DNA from 4 places in the Micromonospora sp. NPDC050795 genome. Region 1 is predicted to be linked to each of the others. Evidence: riboswitches for the same ligand, from Rfam matches in the RefSeq annotation. Region 1 holds a riboswitch; each other region holds the start of a gene.
The links. Region 1 has a riboswitch for cyclic di-AMP ahead of ACIBEF_RS17880 (coiled-coil domain-containing protein). Riboswitches for the same ligand answer to the same signal wherever they lie in the genome.
Positions count from the first base shown of each region.

Region 2: it holds a riboswitch for cyclic di-AMP, as region 1 does, so the genes downstream of both, ACIBEF_RS05050 (coiled-coil domain-containing protein) here and ACIBEF_RS17880 (coiled-coil domain-containing protein) in region 1, are expected to answer to the same signal.
Region 3: it holds a riboswitch for cyclic di-AMP, as region 1 does, so the genes downstream of both, ACIBEF_RS24260 (C39 family peptidase) here and ACIBEF_RS17880 (coiled-coil domain-containing protein) in region 1, are expected to answer to the same signal.
Region 4: it holds a riboswitch for cyclic di-AMP, as region 1 does, so the genes downstream of both, ACIBEF_RS21480 (NlpC/P60 family protein) here and ACIBEF_RS17880 (coiled-coil domain-containing protein) in region 1, are expected to answer to the same signal.

Region 1 covers NZ_JBITGE010000018.1:97,332-100,533, reverse strand. The annotation lists gene ACIBEF_RS17885 (YibE/F family protein) at 1-1,362, shown strand, start outside; cyclic di-AMP (ydaO/yuaA leader) riboswitch at 1,529-1,659, shown strand; gene ACIBEF_RS17880 (coiled-coil domain-containing protein) at 1,664-2,683, shown strand; gene ACIBEF_RS17875 (carbonic anhydrase) at 2,740-3,202, opposite strand, start outside.
Region 2 covers NZ_JBITGE010000004.1:17,066-20,267, reverse strand. The annotation lists gene ACIBEF_RS05055 (hypothetical protein) at 1-201, opposite strand, end outside; gene ACIBEF_RS05050 (coiled-coil domain-containing protein) at 343-1,407, opposite strand; cyclic di-AMP (ydaO/yuaA leader) riboswitch at 1,413-1,544, opposite strand; gene ACIBEF_RS05045 (cation diffusion facilitator family transporter) at 1,663-2,580, opposite strand; gene ACIBEF_RS05040 (HelD family protein) at 2,687-3,202, opposite strand, start outside.
Region 3 covers NZ_JBITGE010000030.1:60,738-63,939, reverse strand. The annotation lists gene ACIBEF_RS24265 (hypothetical protein) at 1-810, shown strand, start outside; gene ACIBEF_RS24260 (C39 family peptidase) at 884-1,732, opposite strand; cyclic di-AMP (ydaO/yuaA leader) riboswitch at 1,964-2,104, opposite strand; gene ACIBEF_RS24255 (hypothetical protein) at 2,389-3,159, opposite strand.
Region 4 covers NZ_JBITGE010000024.1:95,349-98,550, forward strand. The annotation lists gene ACIBEF_RS21475 (N-acetylmuramoyl-L-alanine amidase) at 1-1,524, opposite strand, end outside; cyclic di-AMP (ydaO/yuaA leader) riboswitch at 1,760-1,895, shown strand; gene ACIBEF_RS21480 (NlpC/P60 family protein) at 1,909-2,949, shown strand; gene dcd (dCTP deaminase) at 3,011-3,202, opposite strand, start outside.

The sequences.
Region 1 (3,202 bases):
GACCACACTCACCCCGCTCCGTCCGCCCCGCCTCGGGTGCGACGGATCCTCGTCTTGACTGTGGTACCCCTCTTCGTCGCCACCGTGCTGGCCGCGATGCTGCTCTGGCCGCGCGGCGGGTCACCCCAGACCGATGGTGGTGCCGACGTGCCGCGTCACCCCGGCACTGTCACCCGGGTGGTGAGCGAGCCGTGCCCGCCGGTGCCGTCGGTCCCCGAGGGCACACCGCGGGTCGGCGATGGGCGGTGCGGCACTGTCGACGTGCGGGTGGACGACGGGCCGAACGCCGGCCAGCAGGTACGGACCCCGGTGCCCGACGGGCCCGGCGCACCCCGGGTCGAGGTCGGCGACAAGGTCGTCCTGGTCGAGTTGGCCGACCCGACCGATCCCGCCACCAGCAACTGGAACATCGCCGAGCACCAACGCGGCACCCCGATGGTGTGGCTGGCGGTGATCTTCGCGGCCGCGATCGTCGCGTTCGGTCGGTGGCGAGGTCTGGCCGCGCTCGCCGGGCTGGCCGCCAGCTTCGCCATCCTGCTCACCTTCGTGCTGCCGGGCATCAGCGCCGGCAGGTCACCGCTGCTGGTGGCGGTGGTCGGCGCGGCCCTGATCATGTTCGTGGTGCTCTATCTGACCCACGGGGTCACCGCACAGACCTCGGTCGCGGTGCTCGGCACCCTGGGCAGCCTGGTGCTGACCGGCGTGCTCGCCACCATCGCCACGGCCGCGACCCACCTCACCGGCTTCGGCAGCGAGGACGCCACCACCCTGTCGATGTTCCAGGGCGACGTGGACCTGCACGGTCTGCTGCTCGCCGGAATCATCATCGGGTCACTCGGGGTGCTCGACGACGTGACGGTCACCCAGGCGGCCACCGTCACCGAACTGGCGAACGCCAACCCCGGGCTGACCCGGTTGCAGCTCTACCGTGCCGCCACCCGGGTCGGCCGCGCGCACATCGCCTCCACTGTCAACACCATCGTGCTGGCGTACGCGGGCGCGTCACTGCCCCTGCTGCTCCTGCTCACCGCCGACTCGCGGCCGATCGGGCAGATCCTCACCAGTGAGTTCCTCGCGCAGGAGATCGTCCGCAGCGCGGTCGCCACCCTCGGTCTGATCGCCGCCGTGCCGCTGACCACCGGGCTGGCCGCAGTGGTCACCGCCGCCGGGCGCAGCGACGCCCCAGCGCCCACCGACGCTCCCGCGCCCCGGCCCCAACCGGACCGCAGCGAGGCACTGGCCGCACTCAGCTCACCGCGAACGGCCGGCTCCGACGAACCGGACCGGACGCGGACCGCACCCCCACCCGAGGCCACCGACCGGTGGCCGAAGTCGAACAGGAGCACGGATACGGCATGGTGACACTCCTCAGCGTGACCAGATCGGGCATCCACCCTGAGAACCCCGTCACTGGTCACTCAACGCTATGGCGAAATGACGCTTTTAGTCGGCATCCAGGCGTAGCTCTGCCGGTCGACTCTCGGGTAACCTCGCTGCCGGTTACCGATGAAGGCGCGAAGCGGCGCCTGCGGTGCCACCGCCCAATCGCCAACCGGCGAGCCGGGGACCCAGGTACCTGGGGTGAATCCGCATCAGCGGTAGGGGCCACTTCCGTCCCGAACCCGTCAGCTAACCCGGTCGGCGGTCGACGGAAGGGAACATTGTGACGGCACCCCTACGCCGCTGGTTGACACCCGTGGTGGCCGTGATCGCCGCACTGACTGTGTTCGCTGGGCCGTTCCCGGCGCACGCCGCCCCGACGAACCCCACACCGTCCGGGCACGAGGAGGACGGCGAGCCCAAGCTGCTCAACGACGTCATCGAGCAGGCCAACCGTGACTACTCCGCCGCGAAGTCCAAGCTGGACAAATCCAAGAAGCGGCAGAACGAGTTGGCGGCGGAGGTCAACCGGGCCAAGGCCGACCTGGACGCGTTGGCCCCGCAGGTCGGGCAGATCGCCGCCCAGGCGTACCGGACCGGCCGGATCGGCGCGGTCGCGATGCTGCTGGAAAGCGAAGCGCCCGACTCGTTCGTCCAACGCGCCGGGATGCTCGACGAGATCAACATGGTGAACGAGAAGAAGCTCTCCGAGGTCAACGAGGTGAAGGCCCGCGCCGAGCAGGCCAAGCTGGCCCTCGACACCGAGGTCCGCGAGCAGCAGAAGCAGACCGCCCTGATGGCGAAGCGCAAGAGCGAGGCCGACAAGGCGCTCTCCCTCGTCGGCGGCAAGGGTTTCACCGGCGGCCTGGTGGATGCCACCTCCAAGGTCGCGAAGATCGGCCCCGGTCGCACGGCCGACGGTGACTGGAAGGCCCAGTCGTGCAGCGAGAACGACCCCACCACCTCCGGCTGCATCACGCCGCGCACGCTGCACGCGTACAAGGAGGTCAAGGCGGCCGGCTTCAACCGGTTCGTCGGCTGCTACCGCCCCGGCGGGCCGTGGGAGCACCCGAAGGGCCGCGCCTGCGACTGGTCGCTGCAGAAGAGCGGGTTCTCCCCGTGGCACAACAACGACACCCGGACGTACGGCAACAACGTCGCCGCGTTCCTCATCCGTAACGCCGACCGGCTCGGCATCTACTACGTGATCTGGAACCGGCAGATCTGGTTCCCGGCCACCGGCTGGAGTTCGTACAGCGGGCCGTCGAACCACACCGACCACGTTCACATGTCGTTGCTCTGACCCGCACGATCCCCGTCGAGGGCCGTTCCGCGTGACGCGGAGCGGCCCTCGTCGCGTCAGACGGTGGCAGGCGCGGCCGGGTCGGTCGATTCGGCCGGGGTCGCGAAGCCGGCCGGCACGGCGGCCACCGGGCGGACCGCTCCGGCTGCCAGTCGGTACGACACGCCCACCACCGCGCACCGCCCCCGCGCCACCTCGTCTGCCAGCACGGGCGACTGCCCGAGCAATGTCTCGACGGTCTGTGCGATGTGGATGTCGACGATGCCGTCGATGTCGTCCACGCCCTCGGCCGCAGCCCGGTGCAGGCTGGGCAGCACGGCGTCGACCACGGCGCGCAGATGCCCACTCGGCGCGGTGCCGGTAGCGGCGGACTCCCGGGCCGCCTGCACCGCACCGCAGGAGTCGTGACCGAGCACCACCACCAGCGGGGTGCCGAGCACCGTCACCGCGTACTCGACGCTGCCGAGCACCTCGGGGCCGGCGGTGTGCCCGGCGGTGCGAACCACGAACAGGTCGCCC
Region 2 (3,202 bases), on a different contig from region 1:
CAGCCAGACCAGGACGCTCAGCGGCGCGAACAACACTGTGCCGACCAGGGCCGTGACCGGATAGACCACCGCCGGGTCGGCGCCCCGCTGCACGGCGACGCCGAGGGTGAGCAGCACCAGGTCAGCGCCGAGCCAGCCGAGCGAGGTGACGAGGTGCACTGTGAGCAGCGCCTTGCGGGTGGTGGGTCGGATCCGAGGCATACCGCGATGCTGCCCGCCGGCCACTGCCGGGTCGTCCGACGAGCGACGACATCAGGGGTACGCGCGGTGACGTAGCCCGGCCCCGGACGCACGTGATGCCTGTGAGCCCTCCAGTGGCTCACAGGCATCACGACGCGTGGATCAGTAGACCGACAGGTGTACGTGGTTGGTGTGGTCGGTCGACGGGGTGCCGTGCGCCCCGCTGTACGACTTCCACCCGCTGCTGGGCAGCCAGATCTGCCTGTACCAGATCACGTAGAGCACGGCGAGCCGGTCCGCGTTGCGGATGAAGTACGCGGCCAGGTTGTTGCCGTACGTCTTGTCGCCGCCGGTGGCGTTGCCGCCGAAGCCGTTCTTCTGCGCCGCGAAGTCGCAGGCCCGGCCCTTCGGGTGTTCACCCGAGCCGCTGGGGCGGTGGCACGAGACGTACCGGGTGAATCCCGCGGCCTTGGCCTGGTTGAGCGCGTGCAGGGTGCGCGGGGTGATGCAGCCGTTGGCCGGCGTGGGGTCGTTGATGCTGCACGACTCGGAGGGCCAGGAGCCGTCGGAGTTGCGCGGTGCGGCCTTCGCGTTGGCGCTGGAGGTGCCCCGGTTGGAGCCGGCGTCGGCGGTGGTCTGCGGCTTGGGCGTGGTGGCCACGGTCAGGGCCCGTTCGGCCTGCTCCTTGCGCTTGGCCATCACCGCGACCTGCTTGCGCTGTTCGTTGATCTCGCCGTCCAGGGCGACCCGGGTGCGGTTGGCCTTGTCCTTGGTGTCCAGCAGGTCGCGCAGCACCCGGTCCTCGTTGGCCGCCACCGCGTCCAGCGCGGCCGCCCGGTCCATGAAGCCTTCCGGGGTGTTGCTGTTGAGCAGCGCCGACACCGCACCGAGCCGGCCGGTGCGGTAGGCGACCTCGGCGATCTCGCCGACCTTGCCGTTGCGCTGGTCGATCTCGACCTCGATGGTCTTCAACTGGGTGCCGAGCTGCTTCTGCCGTTGTACTGAGGTGTCCAGGGCGCGCTTCGCGTCCAGGTAGCCCTTGCTGGCCGCCTCAAGCTGGGCCCGCAACGCCGGGGTGCCGCCCTCCTCGTCGGAGTCGGGTGCGGCGGCCCGCAGACCGGTCGGGGGTGCGGCCGAGGCGGTGCCGGCCGGAAGCGCGACGCCGAGGGCGAACATCGCGACGATCAGGGCCGCCAGTCGGGCGGCGGGTGGTCGTGCTGGTGCCACTGCGCATGTCCTTCCGTCAGCCGCCGACCGGGTTAGCTGACGGGTTCGGGACGGAAGATCCCTACCGCTGACGCGGATACACCCCAGGAACATGGTTCCCCGGTTCGCCCTGCTGGGCGATTAGGCGGCGACCGCCACCGGCGCCGGGTAGGCGCCGCCTGGTTACGGCCGGGACCGAGCCTACCGGTGCGGGTGGGGTCGCTGCAGCCAATGTGACGGACGGTGCGTACGTCACCACGGAAATCGACGAGCCGGTCACCATTCGATGGAGCCGCAGGCTCCAGAAGCCGCGCCGGGCTCGATCTGCAAGGTCGCGTGTTCGATGCGGAAGTCGTCGTGCAGGGCCGTACGTGCTGCGGTGAGCACCGCGCCGACCTCCGCGCCCGGTGCCATGGTCAGGTGGGCGGAGGCCACCTCCATGCCCGAGGTGAGCGTCCAGACGTGCAGGTCGTGCACCTCGACGACACCGGGGACGGCGGCGAGCCGGTCGTGCACGGCGGTCACCTGGAGGTGCTCCGGGGCGGCCTGCACCAGGATGCGGATGGCGGCGCGGGCCAGCCGCCAGGTGCGCGGCAGGATGAACACGCCAATGGCGACCGCGACCAGAGGGTCGGCCCACCACCAGTCCGTGACGGTGATCAGCAGCGCCGCGCCGATGACGCCGACCGAGCCGAGCAGGTCACCGAGCACCTCCAGGTAGGCGCCCTGGAGGTTGATGCTCTCCTTGGCTCCGGCGCGCAGCAGCGCGAATGCGGCGATGTTCGCGAGCAGGCCGAGCACGGCCACCACGAGCATCGGACCGGCGATGACCTCATGCGGGTCACCGAAGCGGCGGATCGCCTCGACCACCACGTAGATCGCGACGCCGGAGAGCAGGACGGCGTTGGCCAGCGCGGCGAGCACCTCGAGCCGGTAGAGCCCGAAGGTGCGCTGCGGGTCGCCGGTGGCCCGCCGGGTCGCCGTGATGGCGGCGAGCGCCATCCCGATGCCGAGCACGTCGGTGAACATGTGCCCGGCGTCGGAGAGCAGGGCGAGCGAGCCGGTGTGCAGTGCGACCACCGCTTCGACCACCATCAGGGTGGCGAGCAACCCGAACGCCGCCCAGAGTCGACCTCGGTGCTGGTGCGCGGCATTGGCGACGGACCCATGGTGGTGGTCATGACCTGCGCCCACGAGAACCACCTTCCGCCGCTGGTCGGGACCCGGTCAAATGTATGCTCACATCGCTATGTGTGCAAGTGTACGGGCAGGGCGTTCCGCCGGCGGCAGTCCGCACAGGTCAGCCGGTCGGGTCGATGGTGGTGAGCCGCTGGGTGGCCCGGGAGAGCGCCACGTACAGGGTGCGCACCCCGGCGCCCGGATCCGCCCGGATCTCGCTCGGGGCGACCAGCACCACCCCGTCGTACTCCATGCCCTTGGCCTCCAGGCTGGTCACCACCTGCAACCTGGGCGCGCCGAGCGCGCCCAGCCAACCGGCGACCTCGTCCCGGCGGGGGACCGGCGTGATCACCCCGACCGTGCCCTCCACCTCGGCCAGCAGGCCGGCGGCGGCCTCCACGGTCGCGGTCTCCAAGCCCGTCGAGGGCACCACCAGCTCCACCGGCTCGACCCCGGTGGAGCGGACGGCGGTCGGCAGCGGCAGGTCCGGGTAGAGCCGCCGGATCTCCGCCGCCGCCACCGCGAAGATCTCCGCCGAGTTGCGGTAGTTGGTGGTGAGCGTGAAGTCGTGTCGCTTACGCCGGCCCAGCGCCTGGTCGCGGGCCCGGGTCAGCTCCTCCGGATCGCCGGTCCACGC
Region 3 (3,202 bases), on a different contig from region 1:
ATCCTGGTCGACGACGCCGGTCGCACCGGCACCAGCGGCGTGCTGGCGCCCGACATCCTGATCGTGCAGCAGGTGCGCGGCACCGGCCAGGCCGAGGCGTACGCCGACCAACTGTCGGCGAAGTTCGGCTACCCGGCGGGCAGCTACGGGGCGATCGTGGCGTGGGACGACCCGGAGCCGTGGGGAAGCACGCACCGGTGCAGCTCGGCGTCGCTCGGAGACCTCAAGAAGAAGCAGACCAACGCCATCGTCTGGAACAAGCGGACGCTCAACCTCGCCAGTGGCGACATCTCGAAATACTGGAGCGCGGGCTGGCTCAAGCCGGGCACGGCGTACGCCAACGGCGCCGGGTGCACGCTCTACAAGCCGCCGAACAGCGACCCGGACAGCACCGACTACTACAAGTGGAAGCGGACCAGCGCCATCGCGGCCCGGTTCACCATCAAGGCGACCGGCGCGAGTGTGTTCGCCGCGACCATGCACCTGCCGCAGGAGAACCGGCAGAACGCCTGCGCCGGCGACGGCGACCGGGGTATCGCCGACAGTGGCATCCACCTCGGTGCGGACGCGACCGCGCTGCTGAACGCGTCCACCATCCGCGTGGTGGGGATCGACGCGAACCGCACCGGCATCGCCCCCGGCACGCTTGGCGGCTACGGCATGACCGGGTACGGTTCGGCGGCCACCAGCGGCTCCAGCAAGATCGACTATTTGTTCGTCAAAGGCAGCGTGCAGTCGTCCGCAGTCGACCACACGGTCGTCGGGACGAAGTCGAACCACAAGGCGCTGTACGGCTTCATCACCTACTGACCGCACAGCCGACGACGCCGCGGGCGCCGGCCCCTTGTGGGAGACGGCGCCCGCGGCGGTCAGGGTGCCCGGGTCAGGCGGAGTAGCCCCGGCTGGTGATCCAGTTGGCCAGGTCGATCGTGGTGATCCAGTACGACGGGTCGGCCGGGTTCGCCGAGTCGGCGATCCGAACGGTGCGACCGTTGTCCTTGTAGCCCACCACGGCGATGTAGTGCCCGCCGCCGTAGGAGTGCCACCCGCCGTCGGTGTCGACGGCGTCCCCGACGACGTTGGCGACCACGCCCCGGCCGTCGGTGACGGCCTTCACCACGTCGGCCTGGAGGCGGTCCATCTGGGCCGGGCTGGGCGCGCCGGGGAACATCCGGGTCCGGTACGGGGAGCCCTTCACCTCGGCGTTGAGCACCCGGGTGGTGTCCTCGGCCGAGTTGGTGCCCATCTCGGTGGTGCCCAGTTCGGCACCGAGCTCCTCCTGGGTGCGGTCGATGCCCGCGGCGCTGAGCGCGTTCCGGGTGGCCGCCGGGCCGCAGTTGTAGTAGGTGTTCTGCGCCTCGTAGTCGTAGTCGAGGACCTTCGTCGCGGGCGGCTTCGGCGGCGTGGGCTTACGGGTGAGGTCGGGGTTGCTCTTGGCCTTGGCGGCGGGCGACGCGGCGCTGGTGGCCGGGGCGGCCGTGGTCGGCGCGGCGCTGGCCGAGGGGGACGCGTCCCGGGCCTCACTGCGGGAGGCGGCGACGTCGCTGCGCATCTCGGCGACGGTGGTCGCGGTGCGCTGGCCGGCCGGGGCGTCGTCGGCAGTGGTGAGCAGGGCGCCGGTGGTGGTGGCGATCGCGAGGGCTGCGGCGGAGGCGGCGACGATCTGGTACGGGCGCTCGGTGGCGAGGCGACGGAGCTGACGCTGCAGGGTGTGCTTCACGGGGTCCTCCACGGATCGGGGGGTGAGCGGCACACCGGGGCCGGACCGGTATCCGGGCAGGCGCCAGCGCGCGGACCGTGGTCCGCGGGTGTGAACCGCTCAGGGGAACGCCCGGATCGGCCGGGCGGGAAAGGCGATGACCCGGGGGTCAGCTCACCGTCACGCGACGAATGAGCGGGTGCACCGCCGCGCCGTGGAGGCGAGGGAACAACCGAGGGGTGGAAAGGTGCTGCACGAGGATGGGACTCCTTCCGACACCGCCTACCGGGTTAGCTGACGGATTCGGGCGGGAAGACGCCCTACCGCGGGCCGTGGCTCGCGGATTCACCCCGGACTTACTGGTGGGTCCCCGGTTCGTTGATCACGATTAAGCGGGTCGATGCGGCGTCGCGTCTTGCGATCGGTTACCGCACCGGACGGGACGACACTACTGGCGTCTCAACGCCCTGCCAAGCCAGGTTCACCTGCGTAAACCCCAATTGGCACCACAATTTCTGCGCGTAATGCCGATGATGTGACTCGATGGGACAACCAGTTACGGCGACGCCTACGGGCGACAACCGGACAGGCCGCAAAGAACGCGGCCAGAATCGCGCGAACAATCCCATCGATCGCGTCGGACGTCCGATTTCTTGATTGGGTGACCGGCCTCACATAACGGATTGGGCTCAACCCACCCGGGCCGGGCGCCACAGTGCCACGACGGCGGGACGCAACGCCCCGGCGACCGTGCGGCGCGCGGGGACCAGGGTCGGGCGGAGCCGGGACGCCGCCGCGTACGCCTCCTCGGCGAGGGCACGGGCCGACTCGGCGGCCAACTCCGCGTCGCGCCAGGCGACCCGCTCACGGTCGGCGGCCACCCGGTAGTCGGTCGATCGCGCATCCCGGATCACCCGGCTGATCAACACCTCCTGCTCGACCGGGTGTCGCCGGGGATCCCAGCCGCGCCGGTGTCCGAACACGTCGCCGAGCTGCGCCATGGTCAGGCCACCCCGCCAGTACGCCGCCATCGCCGCCCGGTGCAGATAGCGTTCCCGGGCGGCGTACTCGGCGGGGGTGTGCGGGGTCTGCGGGGTGGGCAGTGCCCCCGCGCCGGCGAAGCGACGCGCGGCGGCGTCCGCCTCGTCGTACGCGATCCAGGCCTGCTCCAGCTGTTCCTGAGCGGTCAGCCAGGCGGCACGCCGCCGCTGGGCGGTGGTGGCCGCGCGGGCCGCGGCAACGGCCACTTCCTCGGCGTAGCGGCGCCTGTCGACAGCCTCGGCGGCGGCCACCTCCTGCGCGGTGGGCCCGGCCGGGAGCGGGTCGCCGGTGAGCCGGGCCCGTTCGGGGCGGGCGGCCAGCACGGTGAGCAGGCCCAGGGTCAGCAGGAGCAGCGTCGACCAGATGGCGGCGGCCCGCGGCACCTCGGTCACGAACTGGTAGAAGACGACGGTCTCCATGGTCGGCACCTCGGGGAGAGAGAGCAGTGCGATGGAAAGCCGC
Region 4 (3,202 bases), on a different contig from region 1:
CCCGTGGTCCGACACGGCCATCGTGTTCGGGCTGCCGTCCGGGCGGAGCGCGATGTCGTTGACCAGCGGCGCGTCAGCGGACGGTGCGCTGCGCAGCACCACCGCCGAGGAGCCGCGCGGCGCGCAGGGCACGCCCGCCGTGACGCAGCCGGTGAACGCCGGCTGGTTGGTGGTGTAGTCCGGGTCGATCCGGACCAGCCCGGTGGCCGGGGTGCCGGTGTCCAGTCGAGGGGCGTGCAGCAGGTCGAAGTAGTGGGTCCAGTCCCAGTAGGGGCCCGGATCCCAGTGCATCCCCCGCACTGTCGAGGGGATGGTGCCGGGCACGTTGTCGTGGCCGATGATGTGCTGGCGGTCCAGTGGGATGCCCAGCCGCAGCGCCAGGTGCCGGACCAGCTTCGCCGAGGTCCGGTACATCGCCTCGGTGTACCAGGTGCCCTGCGCCGCGAAGCCCTCGTGTTCCAACCCGATCGACTTCGCGTTGACGTACCAGTTGCCGGCGTGCCAGCCGACGTCCTTCGTCTTCACGTGCTGGGCGATGTGCCCGTCGACCGAGCGCAGCGAGTAGTGCCAACTCACGTAGGTCGGGTCCTGGACGAGTTGCAGGGTGGTGGCCCAACTCGCCTCGGTGTCGTGGATGACGATGTACTCGATCTTCTGCCGCGTGGGTCGGTCGGAGAGGTCGTGGTTGCCGTAGTCCCCGTCGCCGAACGCCTCGTAGGGTGCCGGGATCCACTCGCAGGAGATGGTGCGGGGGCATTCCACCCCGTCCGGGCGGGCCAGCCGGCGCAGGCCCAGCCGGTCCAGCCAGGAACGTTCGGGCCGCACCGCCCGGGCCGGCAGGGTGATCGGTTGGCCGTCGTCGGTCACCCGGGCTTCGCCCGCGCCGATGGTGGTGAAGACCTCGTCGGCGAAGGCCGCCGCGGCGTCGGCGCTGTCCGCGCCCGAGTAGCGGGCCACCGCGCCGTACCAGGCCGCCGGGTCGGTGTCCGCGCCGACCGGCGCGCCCAGATCCCTCTGGTACGCGGCCAGCAGCGCGGCCCCACCCCGGATGTTGAGGCCCGCGTCGGTGCGCAGTGCCTCGGGGGCGGCGCCGGTCAGCGCGGCGGCGGCGTCGACGGTCTGCAACGCGGCGGTGGACGGGGCGGGCGCCTCGACCGGGCGGGGCGCGGGCACCCGGGCTGGCCGGGAATCGTCGCCGCGTGGGTCCTCGGCACCGGCGTCGTGGTGACCGCGTCCGGGTAGGGCGGCCACGTGCCGCACGTCGGTGAGGTGCATCGGGCCGTAGCCGCCACTGGTGCTCGGTGTGCCGGCGTTGGTGTCCCAGCGGGACTCCAGGTAGGAGACGCCGAGCAGCACGACGGCCGGTACGCCGTACTCGGTGGCCGCGTCGGTGTACTGCTGCTGGCGGTCGGTGGTGGGCGCGGCGGCGGCCGGGCCGGCGGAGAGTGGCACCGTGGTCGCGGCGGCGACCACGGTGGCGGCGAGCAGTGCGCGCCAGCCGGTCGACAGGGTTGAATGGTGCATCGAACCCCCTAGATTCTCGCGGAGTGAGGTCAGGTCACCATCGCGCCGTCCGGGAGCTTGCGTCAATACCTTTCCATCTATCGAAGTGTACGGAAAGAATTCTTCACACACGGTCGGTGACCTCGTCCAATCCGTACGGAGTGTCACGGCCGCACGGGTTGCGGATCGGTAACGGGCGTCTCTACTCTGGTCATTTGTCGGCCCGACAGCAGCTCCGCCCACCCCGGGCGGTAACGGACCGACACCGCCGAGTCGTTTCCGAGCGAACCGGGGACCCAGGTCCCTCGGGGTGAATCCGCAGCCACTGCGGTAGGGCGCCGACTTCCCGCCCGAACCCGTCAGCTAACCCGGTAGGCGGTCAGGAAGAAGGAGTACGGAACCCCGGTGGCACTCCATGCCCCGCGGCCGTCGTCCGAGCGGTCGGCATCAGCCGGCCCGGCGTCGATCGTGCCGCGCCCACGCTGGTCCCGCTTCACCACCGCACTCGCCGCGCTGGCCGGCGTCGCCGTCGTTCTGACCGGTAGTGCCACGGCGGCCCACGCCGACCCCTCCGTCGCGGAAATCGAGCGCCAGATCGACGCCGACTGGAACAAGCTCGAACCGATCATCGAACGGCACAACGCCACCCGCATCGATCTCGCCGCGAAGCGCAAGCAGGCAGACGCCCTGGCCGGCCGGATCACTCCGCTCGAGCGCCAGGTCGACGCCGCGATGGACAAGGTCAGCGCCCTTGCCGTACGCGCCTACATGGGTGAGAACGTCTCGACCGTCAACGCGATGCTGGGCAGCCGGTCGCCCAGCGAGGTGGTCGGCCAGCTCGAAATGCTCGACCGCTTCGCGCACAACCAGCAGAAGGACGTACGCCAGGTGGCCGACCTGCGCGACCAACTGGCCGCGCAGAAGGCGCCACTGGACGAGATGGTGGCCCAGCTGGCCCGCACGGAAGCTCAGCTGGCGGCGAAGAAGAAGCAGATCAACGACGAGATCGACCGCCTGCAGAAGCTGCGCCTGAAGGTGTACGGCAGCGGCGGCGGCGGTCCGCTGCGCCCGGCACCCTGCCCGGGTAGCTACCCCGGCGGCGGCGCGGGCACCGCGGTCAAGTTCGCCTGCGCGCAGATCGGCAAGCCCTACGTCTGGGGTGCCGAGGGTCCGAACTCGTACGACTGCTCCGGGCTGATGCTGGCCGCCTGGGCGAAGGCCGGCGTGTCGCTCCCGCACAACGCCGCCGCGCAGAGCCGGGTCACCAAGAACGTCAGCAAGGGTGACCTGCGCCCCGGCGACCTGGTCTTCTACTACAGCGACATCCACCACGTCGGCATGTACGTCGGCGGCGGCTGGGTGGTGCACGCCTCGCAGGCCGGTCAACCGGTCAAGATGAAGAAGGTCGACGACGGACCGATCCACAGCTACGGCCGTCCAGGCTGACCCAGTGTGACCGCAGGGCCCGTCGCGATCTCCTCGCGGCGGGCCCTCGTCGTTCTGGGTCCTAGCGGGTGGGCCAGGTGCGCCAGTGCTGCCAGGCGCGGCTGGGTGTCGGCCCCCGCTGGCCCTGGTAGCGCGAGCCGTAGACCACCGAGCCGTACGGGTGCTCGGCCGGCGAGGAGAGCCGGAAGATGCAGAGCTGCCCGATCTTCATGCCCGGCCAGAGGGTGATCGGCAGGTTCGCCACGTTCGAGAG